Regions from separate parts of the Pseudomonas sp. I2 genome, predicted to be linked through region 3. Evidence: predicted binding sites of a transcription regulator. Region 3 holds the regulator's gene; each other region holds the start of a gene.
The links. Region 3 encodes FliA, which starts transcription of late flagellar genes. Its sites were predicted from a motif close to CTAAAGTTTNNNNNNNNNNNGCCGNTAA; they were not measured.
Positions count from the first base shown of each region.

Region 1: a site for FliA is predicted at 2,106-2,133, ahead of motA (flagellar motor stator protein MotA). Genes of this name have one in related genera too.
Region 2: a site for FliA is predicted at 2,298-2,325, ahead of WCE05_RS19185 (methyl-accepting chemotaxis protein). Genes of this name have one in related genera too.

Region 1 is NZ_JBCGFQ010000033.1:41,551-46,937, reverse strand. It holds gene WCE05_RS17490 (rhodanese-like domain-containing protein) at 1-485, opposite strand, end outside; gene WCE05_RS17485 (HDOD domain-containing protein) at 532-2,067, opposite strand; gene motA (flagellar motor stator protein MotA) at 2,191-3,042, shown strand; gene motB (flagellar motor protein MotB) at 3,046-4,065, shown strand; gene rsgA (small ribosomal subunit biogenesis GTPase RsgA) at 4,200-5,231, opposite strand; gene orn (oligoribonuclease) at 5,376-5,387, shown strand, end outside.
Region 2 is NZ_JBCGFQ010000040.1:6,137-11,523, forward strand. It holds gene pnuC (nicotinamide riboside transporter PnuC) at 1-381, opposite strand, end outside; gene WCE05_RS19185 (methyl-accepting chemotaxis protein) at 636-2,270, opposite strand; gene WCE05_RS19190 (undecaprenyl-diphosphate phosphatase) at 2,573-3,403, shown strand; gene WCE05_RS19195 (DUF1294 domain-containing protein) at 3,405-3,848, shown strand; gene WCE05_RS19200 (MmcQ/YjbR family DNA-binding protein) at 4,198-4,539, opposite strand; gene WCE05_RS19205 (LysR substrate-binding domain-containing protein) at 4,544-5,387, opposite strand, start outside.
Region 3 is NZ_JBCGFQ010000034.1:19,940-25,326, reverse strand. It holds gene WCE05_RS17695 (chemotaxis protein CheA) at 1-215, opposite strand, end outside; gene WCE05_RS17690 (protein phosphatase CheZ) at 228-1,016, opposite strand; gene WCE05_RS17685 (chemotaxis response regulator CheY) at 1,035-1,409, opposite strand; gene fliA (RNA polymerase sigma factor FliA) at 1,513-2,253, opposite strand; gene fleN (flagellar synthesis regulator FleN) at 2,250-3,083, opposite strand; gene flhF (flagellar biosynthesis protein FlhF) at 3,174-4,484, opposite strand; gene flhA (flagellar biosynthesis protein FlhA) at 4,496-5,387, opposite strand, start outside.

The DNA.
Region 1 (5,387 bases), on a different contig from region 3:
GCCAGGTCGGTCGCGCCCAGGCGGCTTTGCAGGTATTCGCGGGTGGCCGTGGGTTCCGGGTGCAGTTGCAGGTGGACCGGGCCGCCGGCGCTGGGTGGCACCTCGGTGGAGAGCTTGTCCGCCGGCCACGCCTGGATACCGCCATTGAGGTAGTGGTAGGCCTTGTGGCCGATGACATCGAGCATCCAGATGAAGCGCCCGGCCCAGCCGCCGCCTTCGTCGTCGTAGACCACATAGACCGCGTCGTCGCGGTGGCCGAGCTCGCCGAACAGCTTCTCCAGGTCGGCGCGCGCCGGCAGCAGGCCGGGGGCTGGCGGCTGGCCCAGCTGGGTGCGCTTGGGATCGACGAAGCGGGCGCCAGGGATATGCCCGCTGCCATAGCGGTTGGCGCAGGTCAAGTCGACCAGGATCAGCTGTGGCGAAGCCAGGCGTGGCAGCAGGTCGGCCGGTTCGATCACCAGAGGCAAGCCGGAAAAGTCAGTCATCCACGGTCTCCAGGGTGGAATAGAGGGGGCGATTGTAGCGCAAGGCTCAGGCGTTGCGGTTGGCAAAGGTGGCCAGGGCGCGCTCCAGGCATTGCGCGGTCTTGCCGAACGCCTGCACGCCGATATCGGCCAGCGGTTTGCCACCCTGGTCGGCGATCACCAGCATCAGCGGCTGGCCATCGACCGCCAGCGAACGCAGCAGCAGGTGCTCGCTGCGCCAGAAGGTGCGCAGCGGCGCTGGCATCAGCGCGCAGAACTGGGCGTGGTTCTCCGGCGTCAGACGTAACTGCGCCGCCTGGCTCATCAGGCGTTGCAACAGTTTGCTCTGGGCCAGCGGCAGCACCAGGGCAGAGGCCTCCTTGGGATGGCCGGCGGCCTGTTGCACGCGCAGGCACTCGTTGGGCTTGTCGAGCATCAACAGCATGACCCGTTGCATGCCGCAGGCCAGCAGGGCGTCGCTGCCTTGGGTGGCGAGGTGAATGGCGTTGCTGAACGGGCTGGGGGTCACCAGCAGTTCGCCGCACAGCCTGCGCCAGCGCTCCAGGTCCTGGCTGGGTGGTGGCGGCGGGGCGAGCATGTCCGGGTGTGGGCGGCGCTGCTGCCATGGCCAGATCAGTGCCTCGGCGGGATGGAATAGCGCGTGCCGGGCATGCTGGCGGGCACTGGCCGCAGCCTGCTGGTGGACTTGCTGCTGCACGTCGTCCAGGGACGTCTGCAGGTACAGGGCGGTCAGCAACTGCCAGCGCAGCAGGTGTGGGTGGTCCCAGCCGACCTGGGCCGCCAGGGCCAGGCCGTTGGCCAGCAGCACGGTGTTGGCCGGCTGGTTGAACCAACGCCGCAGCCCGGGCTCGTCGTCCAGGCGCTGTTGCTGGCTGAGGCGGTCCTGGTCACGGGCGATGTTCAGCACCTGGGCCAGTCGTTCGCGTTCGTCCATCAGCAGGCGGTAGCCCTGGGTCACCCATTCGGGTAGGCGCCAGTGCTCGGCCATGGCCTGGCACAGTTGCATGATGCGCACGCCGAACAACTCGTGCTCGACCTCGGCGGCCTCCTCGTCCTTGTGGATGACCCGCAGCTCCCAGGCGTCGAGCAGCCTGGGATAGGCCAGCGCCAGGGGCCAGAGCGGGGAGAGAAACAGCAGGCTGCCCCAGTGGATCTCTTGCCACAGCCGTGCCAGGCGGCTGGCGAACAAGCCGTTGGCCTGCTGGGTGGCGTGCTGGCTGATCAGCAGGAACTGGCGCAACACCGGTGGGATCTCCTCGCCCGGCACGGCGGGCAGGCGCGCCAGCAACTCGGCGCTGCGCGCCAGGCCCAGGCGGTTGAGGGCGATCTCGAGGCTTTCGGCGGGCTCGGCCAGGCTGGCATTGGCCGGATGGTTGGCCTCGCGCATGACCGACAGCACCAGGGCCGGGCTGTCCTGCATCAGTTCGGCGATATCGCGCAGGGAGCGGCGGCTGTCGTTGATGGCCGACAACACCTGGTCATGGCTCTGCTTCGGCACCGGCAGGCGGATGCCATCGAGCAGCTTTACCCAGGCCTGGAGCGTGCGCGGAGCCTGATTTGGCACCTTGGTTTCGATTGGCATTTTGATATCAGTCCGAACTGGCTTTTCACGTTTAGTGGCTATAGTCTGGCGCAGTTCTGCCGATAAGTAGAAGAGCGTTCCAATGCGCCCGCCCCTGACCCTGACTGCAAGTGCTTTGAACCTATGGCTAAAATTATCGGCATCATCGTCGTAATCGCGAGCGTGCTCGGCGGATACGTGCTTTCCCACGGCAAGATCGCGGCACTGATCCAGCCGTTCGAAGTGCTGATCATCGGTGGTGCCGCCTTCGGTGCGTTTCTTCAGGCCAACCCTGGCCACATGACCCTGCATGTGATGAAGAAGTCGCTGAAGATGTTCGGCACCCGCTTCACCCACACTTTCTACCTGGAGGTGCTGGGCCTGATCTACGAGATCCTCAACAAGAGCCGCCGCGAAGGTATGATGGCCATCGAGGGTGACATCGAAGACCCGGCCGCCAGCCCTATCTTCGCCAAGTACCCGACGGTGCTGGGCGACGAGCGCATGACCGCGTTCGTCTGCGACTACCTGCGCATCATGTCCACCGGCAACATGGCGCCGCACGAGCTCGAGGGCCTGTTCGACATGGAACTGATGAGCCTGAAGGAAGAGCTGGACCACCCTGCGCACGCGGTGAACAGTGTTGCCGACGGCATGCCGGGCTTCGGTATCGTCGCGGCGGTCCTGGGCATCGTGGTGACCATGGCGTCCCTGGGCGATGGCGACCAGACGTCCATCGGCCTGCATGTGGGCGCGGCGCTGGTGGGTACCTTCTTCGGTATTCTCGCCGCCTATGGCTTCTTCGGCCCGCTGTCCAACGCCTTGCGCCACGACGCCAAGGAAGAACTGAACGTCTACGAGGCGATCAAGGCCTCGCTGGTGGCCTCGGCTTCCGGCATGCCGCCGTCGTTGGCCGTGGAGTTCGGCCGCAAGGTGTTGTACCCGGCGCACCGTCCGAGCTTCGCCGAACTGGAACAAGCGGTCCGCGGTCGCTAAGCCATGGAGAACAATCAACCCATCATCGTCAAGCGCGTCAAGCGCTTTGGCGACGGCCACCACGGTGGTTCCTGGAAGATCGCCTTCGCTGACTTCGCCACGGCGATGATGGCATTCTTCCTGGTGCTCTGGTTGCTGTCCACGGCCACGCCCGAGCAGAAGATCGCCATCGCCGGCTACTTCAAGGACCCGATTGGCTTTTCCGAGAGCGGTACCCCCTACATCATCGACCTGGGCGGCTCGCCGAAACTGGCGCCGGAGAAGACCATCAACCCGGAGGCGGAGTCCGAGCCTATGCCCGACACCAGCATCCAGCTGGACAAGGACCGGGTCGAGAGCCTGGCCGAGCAGGTCGAGCAGGAACGCCTCCAGTTGCTGTTGCAGGAACTGCAGAACAAGGTCGAGGAAAATCCCCAGCTGCAGAAGTTCAAGGACCAGATCCTGTTCGAGATCACCCAGGATGGCCTGCGCATCCAAATCATGGACGCCGAGAACCGGCCGATGTTCGACCTGGGCAGTGCGCGCCTGCAGCCGTACTTCGAGGACATCCTGCTGGCCATGGCCGACACCATCAAGGCGGTGCCGAACAAGATCAGCATCAGCGGCCATACCGATGCCAAGCCCTATGCCGGCACTGGCGAGTTCGGCAACTGGGAGCTGTCGGCCAGCCGTGCCAACGCCGCGCGCCGGGCGCTGGTCGCCGGTGGCTATCCAGATGCGCAGGTGGCGCGGGTGGTCGGCTATGCCTCGTCGTCGCTGTTCGACCGCAAGGATCCGTTCAACCCGGTCAACCGGCGTATCGACATCATCGTCCTGACCAAGAAGGCCCAGCGCACCATCGAAGGCGAGCAGGGCACACAGCAAGCGCCGGAGATGCCCGCCGATGGCGCACCGGGTGCCTCGGCTTCGCCGGCGCCGGGCCAGGGCGATGCCGCCCAGGCTCCGATGCAGCCACGCGAGCTACGTCAGAAGCTGAATATCTTCGAGGATGGCGTGCTGAAGATGGATGACGCCCAGGAATAATTCCTGCTGTCAGTGCTGGCCCTTTTGCGGGCAAGCCCGTTCCCACACGGGGCTGCAACCCGCCTCATTCATGATCGACTCGGCCCTTGTGGGAGCGGGCTTGCCCGCGAAAAGGCCAACGCCGATGCCCGGGCTCAGTAGCTGTCCTGCGCCAAGCTGGCAATGATCGAGCGGTAGCTGCTCATCCGCTGCGGCTTGATGCGCCCTTCCTCCAGCGCCTGGAGCAGGGCGCAGCCAGGCTCGCGGTCGTGCTTGCAGTCGCGGAAGCGGCAATGGCCGAGCAGGTCGCGGAACTCGATGAAGCCTGCCTCGATGTCGTCGCGGCTGACATGGCCCAGGCCGAACTCGCGGATGCCGGGCGAGTCGATCAGGTCGCCGCCATTGGGGAAGTGATAGAGGCGGGCAGTGGTCGTGGTGTGGGTGCCCTGGCCGGACCACTCGGAGAGATCGCCCACGCGGGTCTGCGCCTGCGGCAGCAGGCTGTTGACCAGCGATGACTTGCCCACCCCGGACTGGCCGACGAAGACGCTGATATGCCCGTCCAGCGCCTGTTGCAGGCGCTGCATGCCATCGCCCTGGTGGGCCGAAACCTCCAGCAGCGGGTAGCCCAGCTCGCGGTACACCGCCAGCAGGGCCTCGAGCGTCGAGGCATTGCCCTCGTCGATCAGGTCGGCCTTGTTCAGCAGCAGCAGGGGGCGGATGCCCGCATGCTCGGCCGCCACCAGGTAGCGATCGATCAGGTTGGCCTGGGGCTCGGGGACCGGGGCGAAAACGATCACGATCAGATCGACGTTGGCCGCTACCGGCTTGAGCTGGCCATGGTTGTTCGGCCGGCACAGCTCGGCGCTGCGCGGCATCTGCGCGACGATCACGCCGTTGCCCTGGTTGCCGGCACGCCACACCACCCGGTCGCCGGTGACCAGCGCCGGCAGGTTGGCCCGCAGGTGGCAGCGGAACACCTGGCCTGCCGCCTCGCCGTCCTGGGCCTCGACCTCCACCTGCACGCCGAAGTGGGCGATCACCAGGCCCAGTTGCTCAGGCCCCAGGTCGCCACCTTCCAGTTCCTGCAGGGCATGCTGCTCGCGTTTGGCAGCGCGGGCGGCGCGTTCGCCCTGGATCTTTTCGATGCGCCAGTTCTGGCGGCGGTTGAGCTGGCGTTTGGCCATGGAGGTTCCGTGTCGGCGGGGCAGAAGAAAAACGGCAGGCAGTTTAGCACGCCCGGCTGGCGTGCCATTCCGTTACCTTTCCAGCGCGAATGCATCGGCAGCGACCGCTAGGCTAATATGACGGCCTATTCGAGGAGCTCTTTCATGCAGAACCCA
Region 2 (5,387 bases), on a different contig from region 3:
CGCCACCAGGCTCAGGCCGGTCAGGGTGGCATCCAGCCAGGGTTGGGCGGCGTCGGTCCAGTGCGCCATGGCCGCGCCCAGGCCCAGGCCGGCCAGCAGGCCGATCCCCAGGCCGCCGAGCAACGGCGCGGTGCCGAGGCGGGTCACCTGGCGCGCGTCCTCGACCCGGTCCGGGCGCGTCCATTGCCACCAGCCATAGAGCTGCAGCACGGCATAGACCAGTTGCAGGAGCATGTCGGAATACAGCTTCACCTCGTAGAAGACCCAGCTGTAGAGCAACACCATCACCAGGCCGATCGGCCAGCACCAGGGGTTCTGCTTGACCGTGAGCCATACGGCGATGACGCCGAGCGCGGCGGCGAAGAGTTCGAGGCCGGACATCGGCGATCCTTGGGGGAGGGAAAGGGCGCGATTGTAGCTTGTGGGGCGGGGAAGGTGAATCGTGGGGCTGCTTCGAGGTGATCGCCTTATGCAGGAGGTGTTCGGTCTGGCCTATTCGCGGGCAAGCCCGCACCCACATGGCCCTGCAAGCCGCATCATACGCGATCCACTCGGAACCTGTGACGGTTGACGCAGGACCCTGTGGGAGCGGGCTTGCCCGCGAAGGGCCGCAGAGCGGCCCCAGGCTACAAGGCTCAGACCCGAAACTGGCGCAGCAACTGCTCCAGCTCCTCGCTCAGCCGCGCCAGGGCCGCCCCGGCATCGCGCGACTGCAACGCCGCCTCGGCGGTCTGCTGGGACAACCCGGCGGTATCGAGGACATTGCGGTTGATCTCTTCGACCACATGGGACTGCTGCAAGGTCGCGCTGGCGATCGAGGCATTGAGCGCGGTCAGGTTGTGCAGCGCCTGGCTGATCGCGTCCAGGCTGCTGCCGGCTTCGCGGGCCTGCTCGACGGTCTGGCGCGAGGCCTCGGCGCTGGTGTCGATGGCCCTGACCGCCGCTTCCGACTGGCCTTGCAGGTGCTCGATCATGGTCTGGATCTCGGCGGTCGACTGCGCGGTGCGCTGGGCCAGCAGGCGCACCTCGTCGGCGACCACGGCGAAGCCACGGCCCTGCTCGCCGGCGCGAGCCGCCTCGATGGCGGCATTGAGGGCGAGCAGGTTGGTCTGTTCGGCGATCGAGCGGATCACTTCCAGCACGCCGCCGATCCGGGTGCTGTGCCCGGCCAGTTCACGGATCACCTGGACTGCCTGGTCGATCGTGGTCGAAAGCCGGTCGATCTGCTGCAGGCTGCCGTGGATCGCCTGCTGGCCGTGGCCGACCTGCTGCTGCGCGGCGCGCATCTCGCTGGCGGCCTGTTCGGCGGTCTTGGCCACGTCCTGCACGGCGTAGGTGACTTCGTTGACAGCGGTGGCGACCTGGTCCATCTGCAGCGACTGCTGGGCGCTGCGCTCCTGGGCGGAGCCTGCGTTGTCGCCGACGTGGCTGGCGGACTGGGCCAGGGCATGGGCGGCCCCCTGCAGTTGGCCGACCACGCCCTGCAGCTTGCCGTTGAAGCGATTGAAGTGCTCGCCCAGGTGGGTGATCTCGTCGCGGCCATGGGTGTCCAGGCGCCGGGTCAGGTCGCTCTCGCCGCTGGCGATGTTGCCCATGGCGTGCACCGCCTCCTGCAACGGGCGGGCGATGCTGCGGGCGATGAGCACGACCAGCAGGGCCATCAGCAGGGCGATCCCCAGGCCCACCAGGGACGCATCGCGCACCTGGCGGGCGAATTCGGCCTGCACGTCATCGATGTACACGCCCGAGCCGATGATCCAGCCCCAAGGCTCGAACAGTTGGATGTAGGAGGTCTTGGCCACGGCCTCGCTGGCGCCGGGCTTGGGCCAGCGGTAGTCGACCGGGCCTGCGCCCTGGCTGCGGGCCAGGGCGACCATCTCGTTGAACACGGCAAAGCCGTCGGGGTCGCGGACGGCGGAAAGGTCCTGGCCGTCGAGCTTGGGGTTGACGGGATGCATGACCATCCTCGGCCCCAGGTCATTGATCCAGAAATAGTCGTCCTTGTCGTAGCGCAGGCCGCGTATCACCTGCAACGCCTGTTGCTGGGCGGCCTCGCGGCCCAGCGTGCCGGCCGCTTCCAGGCCCTGGTAGTAGGCCAGCACGCCGGCGGCGGTCTGCACCACGTGGCGGGTCTTCTCGGCCTTGGCCTGGTACAGGCTGCCGTGCAACTGGCGCAACATCAGCAGGCCGAGGATCACCAGCATGGCCACCGCCACCACCAGGATCAACGACAGACGCCGGCTGATCGACATCGACCTCAGGGTCTTCATGAGTGCTCACTCCCGTATTCGTTCTTGTTATCAGGCGCATCCAAGCACGCTTTCGCGGCGGCCACACACTCGACCAAGGGCTAAGTGCCTGGCGCGGCGATCCGTGTTGCATGCGGCACAAGCCATTGGCAGGCCGCTCTGATAGGATCTCGGCCGCGCAAGATGAAACCTTTAGGCTCGCCGAACTTTTCCACTGGCTTGGCGATCGACTGTCGCTGTAATACAGCCGGGCCGTGCGCGGCAATTCATAAGCAAATCAAGAACAAGGGGCCTGCACGCCGCAGCGCCCCATTGGGGGAACGATGGATTTTTGGAATGCCTTCCAGGCAATCATCTTGGGGATCGTCGAGGGATTGACGGAGTTTCTGCCGATCTCCAGTACCGGCCACCAGATCATCGTGGCCGACCTGATCGGCTTCGGTGGCGAGCGCGCCATGGCCTTCAACATCATCATCCAGCTGGGAGCGATCCTGGCGGTGGTGTGGGAGTTTCGCCGCAAGATCTTCGACGTGGTGCTTGGCCTGTCGAGCCAGCCCACGGCGCGCCGTTTCACCAGCAACCTGCTGCTGGCCTTCCTGCCGGCGGTGGTGCTGGGGGTGCTGTTCGCCGACCTGATTCACGCCTACCTGTTCAACCCGATCACCGTGGCCGCGGCCCTGGTGCTGGGCGGGGTGATCATGCTCTGGGCCGAGCGACGCGAGCATCGCATCGAGGTCGACCATGTCGACGACATGCGTTGGAGCCACGCCTTGAAGATCGGCTTCGTCCAGTGCCTGGCCATGATCCCGGGGACCTCGCGCTCGGGCTCGACGATCATCGGCGGGCTGCTGTTCGGCCTGTCGCGCAAGGCCGCCACCGAGTTCTCGTTCTTCCTGGCGATGCCGACCATGGTGGGTGCTGCGGTGTATTCGGGCTACAAGTACCGCGAGCTGTTCCAGCCGGACGACCTGCCGGTGTTCGCCATCGGCTTCGTGGTCTCGTTCATCTTCGCCATGATCGCCGTGCGTGGCCTGCTCAAGTTCATCGCCAACCACAGCTATGCGGTGTTCGCCTGGTACCGTATCGTCTTCGGCCTGCTGATCCTGGCGACCTGGCAGTTCGGCTGGGTCGACTGGGCCACGGCGCAGGGCTGACATGGCGCGGGTGCAGAGTGCGGCACGGCGGGGCGCCGGCCGCGAGGCAGCGGGCGTGCGCAACCTGCGCCTGAAGCTGCTGGCGTTGGCCGGATTGTGCCTGCTGCCGGGGCTGGGCGCGGCGCAGATGGCCTGGAGTGGGCAGTCCTGGTTGCCGCTGGCGCTCTATCCAGCGGTGAGCCTGGTCAGCCTGCTGCTCTACTGGCAGGACAAGCACCAGGCCCGTACCCAGGCCTGGCGTACGCCGGAGAAGGTGTTGCATGCCAGTGAGCTGTGCGGCGGCTGGCCGGGGGCTCTGCTGGCCCAGCAACTGTTCCGCCACAAGACGCGCAAGCTGTCGTATCAGTTGACCTTCTGGGGCATCGTTGGCTTGCACCAGGTGTTCTGGATCGACTATCTGGTGCTGGGCGGGCGCTGGCTGGGGTTCATGGGCGTTAGTGGTTGAGCTGGCGTCGTCCCCATCGCCGACAAGCCCCCACGGATTTCTGTGCATGGCGCAGATTCGGGAACACCGCTGGCCCGTGTGGGAGCCGGCTTGCCGGCGAATGGGCCGGCTCTGACAGCATCGGTGTATGGCAAGGGCTGCGCCCTTGTTCGCGGGCAAGCCCGCTCCCACACGGGCCCTGCAAGCCACCCATGCGTGATCGGCTTGGCGCCACAGTGGCACAGGGCTCGGATTTGCGAGCAGCACTGCTTCACCGGGGTGAGTCGAGCACACATGATGCGGTTTGCAGGGACCTGTGGGGGCTTGCTGGCGATGGGCTGCAACGCAGCCCGCAAGTCCCCTCACTCGATCACAGCAATCCCACCTGCAACCGCCTGGGCAGCCGCCTCACCACCAACTGGTGCGAGCGCTGCAACAGCTCGCTCAGCTCTTCGCGCCCCATGGGGTAGGGCGGTGCCATGCTGATCCAGCGTGCCCGTGCCAGGTAGGGCGCCGGGCGGATGCCAGGGCGGTCGCAGTAGCCGAGGAACAGGTCGTCGGCCACCTTGAACGACAACCCCGCTCCCGCCAGGTCGAGCACCGCGAACATCTTGTTGCCTGCCACCGAGAACACCCGGATACCGCCCCACTTGTAGTCTTCCCGTGCCCCGGGCAGCCCCAGGCAGAAGGCCGCCACTTCGTCCGGTGTCATCTTCCTAGACATAGCGCTCTCCACAACCCTCGAACGACGCCGCCAGGTGGTCGATCCACACGCGCATCGCCGGCAGCAGCCCACGCCGGTGAGGGTAGACCGCCTGCAGCCACCCGCCTGGCAGCGACCAGTCAGGCAGCAGGCGTACCAGTTCGCCACGCTCCAGTTCCTCTTCGCAGAACATGCTCGGCAGGGCCGTGAAGCCCAGCCCGGCGCGCACGGCCGCCTTGCGCACGACGAAGTCGTCGATGGCCAGGCGTGGCTCCAGCGCCACTTCCTGTTGCTGGTCATTTGGCCCGATCAGGCGAAAATGCACCAGCCGATCGGCCTCGGTCGCCCCCAGCACCGGCAGGCTGGCCAGCTCCGACGGGTCTTGCAGGTGGTCGGCGAAGCCCGGGGCGGCCACCAACTGCATCTGTGCCTGGCGCAGCCGGCGCGTGACCAGGGCCGGTTCTTCGTCGCCCAGGTCCCGCACCCGCAGGGCCACGTCGATGCCCTCGGAAATCAGGTCGACCCGGCGGTTGAGCAAGACCATGTCCAGCTGTACCAGCGGGTACTGTGCGAGGAAGCGGCTGATGACCTCTGGCAGCAAGGCATGGGCCAGGGCCACCGGGCACGACACCCGCAGGCGCCCGCGCGGCTCGCTGCTCATGCTCGCCACCACTTCGTCGGCGGCCTCTGCCTCCAGCAGCATCGCCTGGCAATGGTGCAGGTAGCGCTCGCCCACGACGGTCAGCTTCAGTTGCCGGGTGGTGCGCTGCAGCAGTCGGGTGCCCAGGCGCTCTTCCAGCTCGGCGATACGCCGCGACAGGCGCGACTTGGGGATGCCTAACTGGCGGCCGGCGGCG
Region 3 (5,387 bases):
TTCTCGGCGATATGGCAGCACTCCACCAGCTCGTTGAGCTGGAGGAAGCCGGCGCCCCCTTTAACAGTGTGAAAACCGCGAAAGATCGCATTGAGCAGGTCCGCGTCGTCGGGCCGGCTTTCCAGCTCGACCAGTTGCTCGGACAGTTGCTCGAGAATTTCGCCGGCTTCTACCAGGAAATCCTGGAGGATTTCTTCATCGGCGCCGAAGCTCATTGAACGTGCTCCCTAAAAACCCAGGCTGGACAGCAGATCGTCGACATCGTCCTGACCGGACACGACGTCTTCACGCTTATCGGCATGAATCTGCGGACCTTCACCCCGGGCCGGATGTTTTTCTTGATCTTTTTCAGCGCGCAGCTGCTGGTGGTCATGTTCGATACCGGCAAAACGGTCGACCTGGCTTGCCATCAGCACGAGCTTGAGCAGATTGCTTTCGACTTCGGTGACCAACGCGGTCACGCGCTTGATCACCTGGCCGGTCAGGTCTTGATAGTCCTGGGCCAGGAGAATGTCGTTGAGATGGCCTGCGACCTTGCGGTTACCCTCGACGCTGTGCGTCAGGAAACTGTCGACGCGCTTGACCAGCTCGCGAAACTCCGGCGCGGCGACCTCGCGGCGCATGAAGCGCTGCCAGTCGGCACTCAGGTTCTGGGCTTCGGCGGCCAGGTCGTTGAGCACCGGGGTGCCCGCTTCCACCAGGTCCATGGTGCGGTTGGCGGCGCCCTCGGTGAGCTTGACCACATAGGCCAGGCGCTCGGTGGCGTCGGTGATCTGCGACATTTCCTCGGCCTGCGGCATGCGCGGGTCGATCTGGAAACTGACGATCGCGCTGTGCAACTCGCGGGTGAGCTTGCCGACTTCCTGGTACAGGCCGCGGTCGCGGGTCTGGTTCAGTTGGTGGATCAACTGCACCGCCTCGCCGAACCGGCCGTGCTCAAGGCTCTCGACCAGTTCCTGGGCATGTTTCTTCAGGGTCGATTCGAACTCACCCAGCGACGTGTTTTTCTGCTCCATGGCGCCCCCTGACGTGACTCAACCGTTGACGCGTTCGAAGATCTTCTCGATCTTCTCCTTGAGCACCTGGGCGGTAAAAGGCTTGACCACATAGCCGTTGACCCCGGCCTGGGCCGCTTCGATGATCTGGTCGCGCTTGGCCTCGGCAGTCACCATCAGCACCGGCATGTGTTTGAGGCGGTCATGGGCGCGGACCTTGCGCAGCAGGTCGATGCCGGACATGCCGGGCATGTTCCAGTCGGTCACCAGGAAATCGTAATGGCCGTTTTCCAGCATCGGCAGCGCCGTGGTGCCGTCGTCGGCCTCGTCGGTGTTGGTGAAGCCCAGGTCACGCAACAGGTTCTTGATGATCCGCCGCATCGTCGAAAAGTCGTCAACGATGAGGATTTTCATGTCTTTGTTCAATTAGACCTCCAAGCAGTCCTAGACGCGCTCGGCCCCGAGCACGCATTCAATCAATTGGGCATCATTTACAACGACTGCGGCGAACCTGGCTTCAGCGCGCCCGCCATTCCCCCAGGCGGCTGCGCAGGCGCGCCGCGCACTGGCTGTGCAACTGGCTGACACGCGACTCGCTGACCCCCAGTACCTCACCGATCTCCTTGAGGTTCAGCTCTTCGTCGTAGTACAGCGCCAGCACCAGGCGCTCACGCTCCGGCAGGTTGGCGATCGCATCGGCCAGCGCGGCCTGGAAGCGCTCGTCCTCCAGGTCGCGCGAGGGCTCCTGCTGGCCACTGGCGCCATCCTCGTGCAGCCCCTCGTGCTCGCCGTCCTGCAACAGGTCGTCGAAGCTGAACAGGCGGCTGCCCAAGGTATCGTTCAGGATCCCGTAGTAATCATCGAGACTCAATTGGAGTTCGGCAGCAACTTCATGATCTTTAGCGTCACGGCCGGTACGCGCCTCGACGGCACGTATCGCGTCACTGACCATACGGGTGTTGCGGTGCACCGAGCGCGGCGCCCAGTCGCCCTTGCGGACCTCGTCGAGCATGGCGCCACGGATGCGGATACCGGCGTAGGTCTCGAAGCTGGCGCCCTTGCTGGCATCGTACTTGTTGGCCACTTCCAGCAGGCCGATCATGCCGGACTGGATCAGGTCCTCGACCTGCACGCTGGCCGGCAGGCGCGCCAGCAGGTGATAGGCGATGCGCTTGACCAGCGGGGCGTAGCGTTCGACCAGTTCGTACTGGGCATCGCGCGACGCCTTGCTGTACATCTTGAAACCGCTCGCGTTCATAGCACCGGCCCTGCGCTGGTGGGCTGCACCAGGCGCTCGACGAAAAACTCCAGGTGCCCGCGCGGGTTGGCCGGCAACGGCCAGCTGTCGACCTTCTGCGCGATGGCCTTGAACGCCAGCGCACACTTGGACCGCGGGAAAGCCTCGTAGACCGCCCGCTGCTTCTGCACCGCCTTGCGCACGCATTCGTCGTAGGGCACGGCGCCGACATACTGCAGCGCGACATCGAGGAAACGATCGGTGACCTTGGTCAACTTGGCGAACAGGTTGCGGCCCTCCTGCGGGCTCTGCGCCATGTTGGCCAGCACGCGAAAACGGTTCATGCCGTAGTCGCGGTTGAGCAGCTTGATCAGGGCGTAGGCGTCGGTGATCGAGGTCGGCTCGTCGCACACCACCAGCAGCACTTCCTGGGCCGCGCGGACGAAGCTGACCACCGAGTCGCCGATGCCGGCGGCGGTGTCGATCACCAGCACGTCGAGGTTGTCGCCGATCTCGCTGAACGCCTGGATCAGGCCGGCATGCTGGGCAGGCGCCAGGTGCACCATGCTCTGGGTGCCAGAGGCGGCCGGGACGATGCGCACGCCACCGGGCCCCTGCAACAGCACGTCGCGCAGTTCGCAGCGGCCTTCGATGACATCGGCCAGGGTGTGCTTGGGCGTGAGGCCCAGCAGGACGTCGACGTTCGCCAGGCCCAGGTCGGCGTCCAGCAGCATGACCCGCCGGCCCAGCTCGGCCAGTGCCAGGGACAGGTTCACTGAAACGTTAGTCTTGCCGACGCCACCTTTGCCACCGGTTACGGCGATCACCTGTACGGGATGCATGCTACCCATGTTCGTTCTTTACCTTGTCTCGCTTGGACCCAGGCCACATGAGGGGCTGAACTCGACCCCCTGATGTAGGTACTTTGCGCTGCACATTCATCAACCCGCGCGCTTGCCAGGGTTGTGATAGAGATCAGCGAACATGTCGGCCATCGCCTCTTCGCTGGGCTCGTCCTGCATTTGCACACTGACTGCGCGGCTGACCAACTGGTGCTTGCGCGGCAGGTGCAGGTCGTCGGGAATGCGCGGCCCATCGGTAAGATAGGCCACCGGCAATTCATGACTGATGGCCAGGCTCAGCACTTCACCGAGGCTGGCCGTTTCATCGAGCTTGGTCAGGATACATCCGGCCAGGCCACAGCGCTTGTAGCTGTGGTAGGCGGCGGTCAGCACCTGCTTCTGGCTGGTGGTTGCCAGCACCAGGTAATTCTTGGCGGCAATGCCGCGCCCGGCAAGGGTTTCCAGTTGCATGCGCAGGGCCGGGTCGCTGGCTTGCAGGCCAGCGGTATCGATCAGCACCACGCGCTTGCGCAGCAACGGCTCCAGCGCCTGGGCCAAGGACTGGCCCGGATCGACGTAGGTCACCGGTACGTTGAGGATGCGCCCCAGTGTCTTGAGCTGCTCCTGGGCACCGATACGGAAGCTGTCCATGCTCACCAGCGCCAGGTTATGCGCGCCGTACTTGAGCACGTAGCGCGCCGCCAGCTTGGCCAGGGTGGTGGTCTTGCCCATGCCGGCCGGGCCGACCATGGCGATCACCCCGCCCTCCTCGATCGGCTCCACCTCTGGAACCTCGATCATCCGCGCCAGGTGCGCCAGGACCATGCGCCAGGCATGCCGTGGTTCGCCGATCTCGGCGGTCAGGTCGAGCAGTTCGCGGGCGATCGGGCCGGACAGGCCGATGCGCTGCAGGCGGCGCCAGAGGTTGGCCTGCTGCGGCTTGCTGCCCTGCAACTGGCTCCAGGCCAGGGAGCCGAGCTGCACTTCGAGCAGCTCGCGCAGCCCCGACAGCTCCGAGCGCATGGCATCGAACAGACGCGGGTCGACGGCAGCCGGAGCCTGCGCGGCGGCAGGCGGCGGCAGGTCGACATGGGGCTCGACCAACGGCTCCGAGGCGGTCAGCGGCAGGCCGGCGAACAATTGGCGGTTGCCTTCGTCGGTGTCGTTGCGGCTGCCCAGCTCGGCCTGGGCGGTGGCGATGCGCGACTGGGTCTTGCGCAGTTCGTCCTCGAGCTCGGCATTGGGCACACGTGGGGCCAGGGCGGACAGCTTGTAGTCCAGCGCGGCCGTCAACTCGACACCGCCGGCGATGCGCCGGTTGCCGATGATGGCGGCATCGGCGCCCAGCTCATCGCGAACCAGCTTCATGGCCTGGCGCATATCGGCGGCGAAAAAACGCTTAACTTGCATAACCCACTACCTCAGCCATTGGGGCCCACGGTGGCAACGATGGTGACTTGCTTGTTGTCAGGTATTTCCTGATACGCCAGAACATGCAAATTCGGTACAGCCAGGCGGCCGAATCGCGACAGCATCGCGCGGATCGGGCCCGCTACCAGCAGGATAGCCGGATGACCCTGCATTTCCTGGCGCTGGGCCGCCTCGATCAACGAACGTTGCAGCTTCTCGGCCATGCTCGGCTCCAGGAGAACACCGTCTTCCTGGCCTTGCCCGGCCCTTTGCAGACTATTGAGCAAAATCTGTTCCAACCTGGGCTCCAGGGTGATCACAGGCAGCTCGGACTCAGTGCCGACAATGCTTTGCACGATAGCGCGACACAATCCGACGCGCACCGCCGCCACCAGCGCGGCGGTATCTTGACTCTTGCCCGCATTGTTGGCGATCGCCTCGGCAATGCTGCGGATATCGCGCACCGGTACCTGCTCGGCGAGCAGGGCCTGCAAGACCTTGAGCAACCCCGACAAGGAAATGACGCCCGGCACCAGCTCCTCGGCCAGCTTGGGCGATGCCTTGGACAGGACCTGCAGCAACTGCTGGACCTCTTCGTGGCCGATCAGTTCGTGGCAGTGCTTCTGCAGGATCTGGTTGAGGTGGGTGGCGACCACGGTGCTGGCGTCCACCACGGTGTAGCCCAGCGACTGGGCCTGGGCGCGCTGGCCGACATCGATCCACACCGCCTCCAGGCCAAAGGCCGGGTCGCGCGCGGCGATGCCGTTGAGCGTACCGAAGACCTGGCCGGGGTTGATCGCCAGTTCCCGGTCTGGGTAGATCTCCGCCTCGGCCAGGATCACCCCCATCAGGGTCAGGCGGTAGGCGCTGGGCTGCAGGTCGAGGTTGTCGCGGATGTGCACG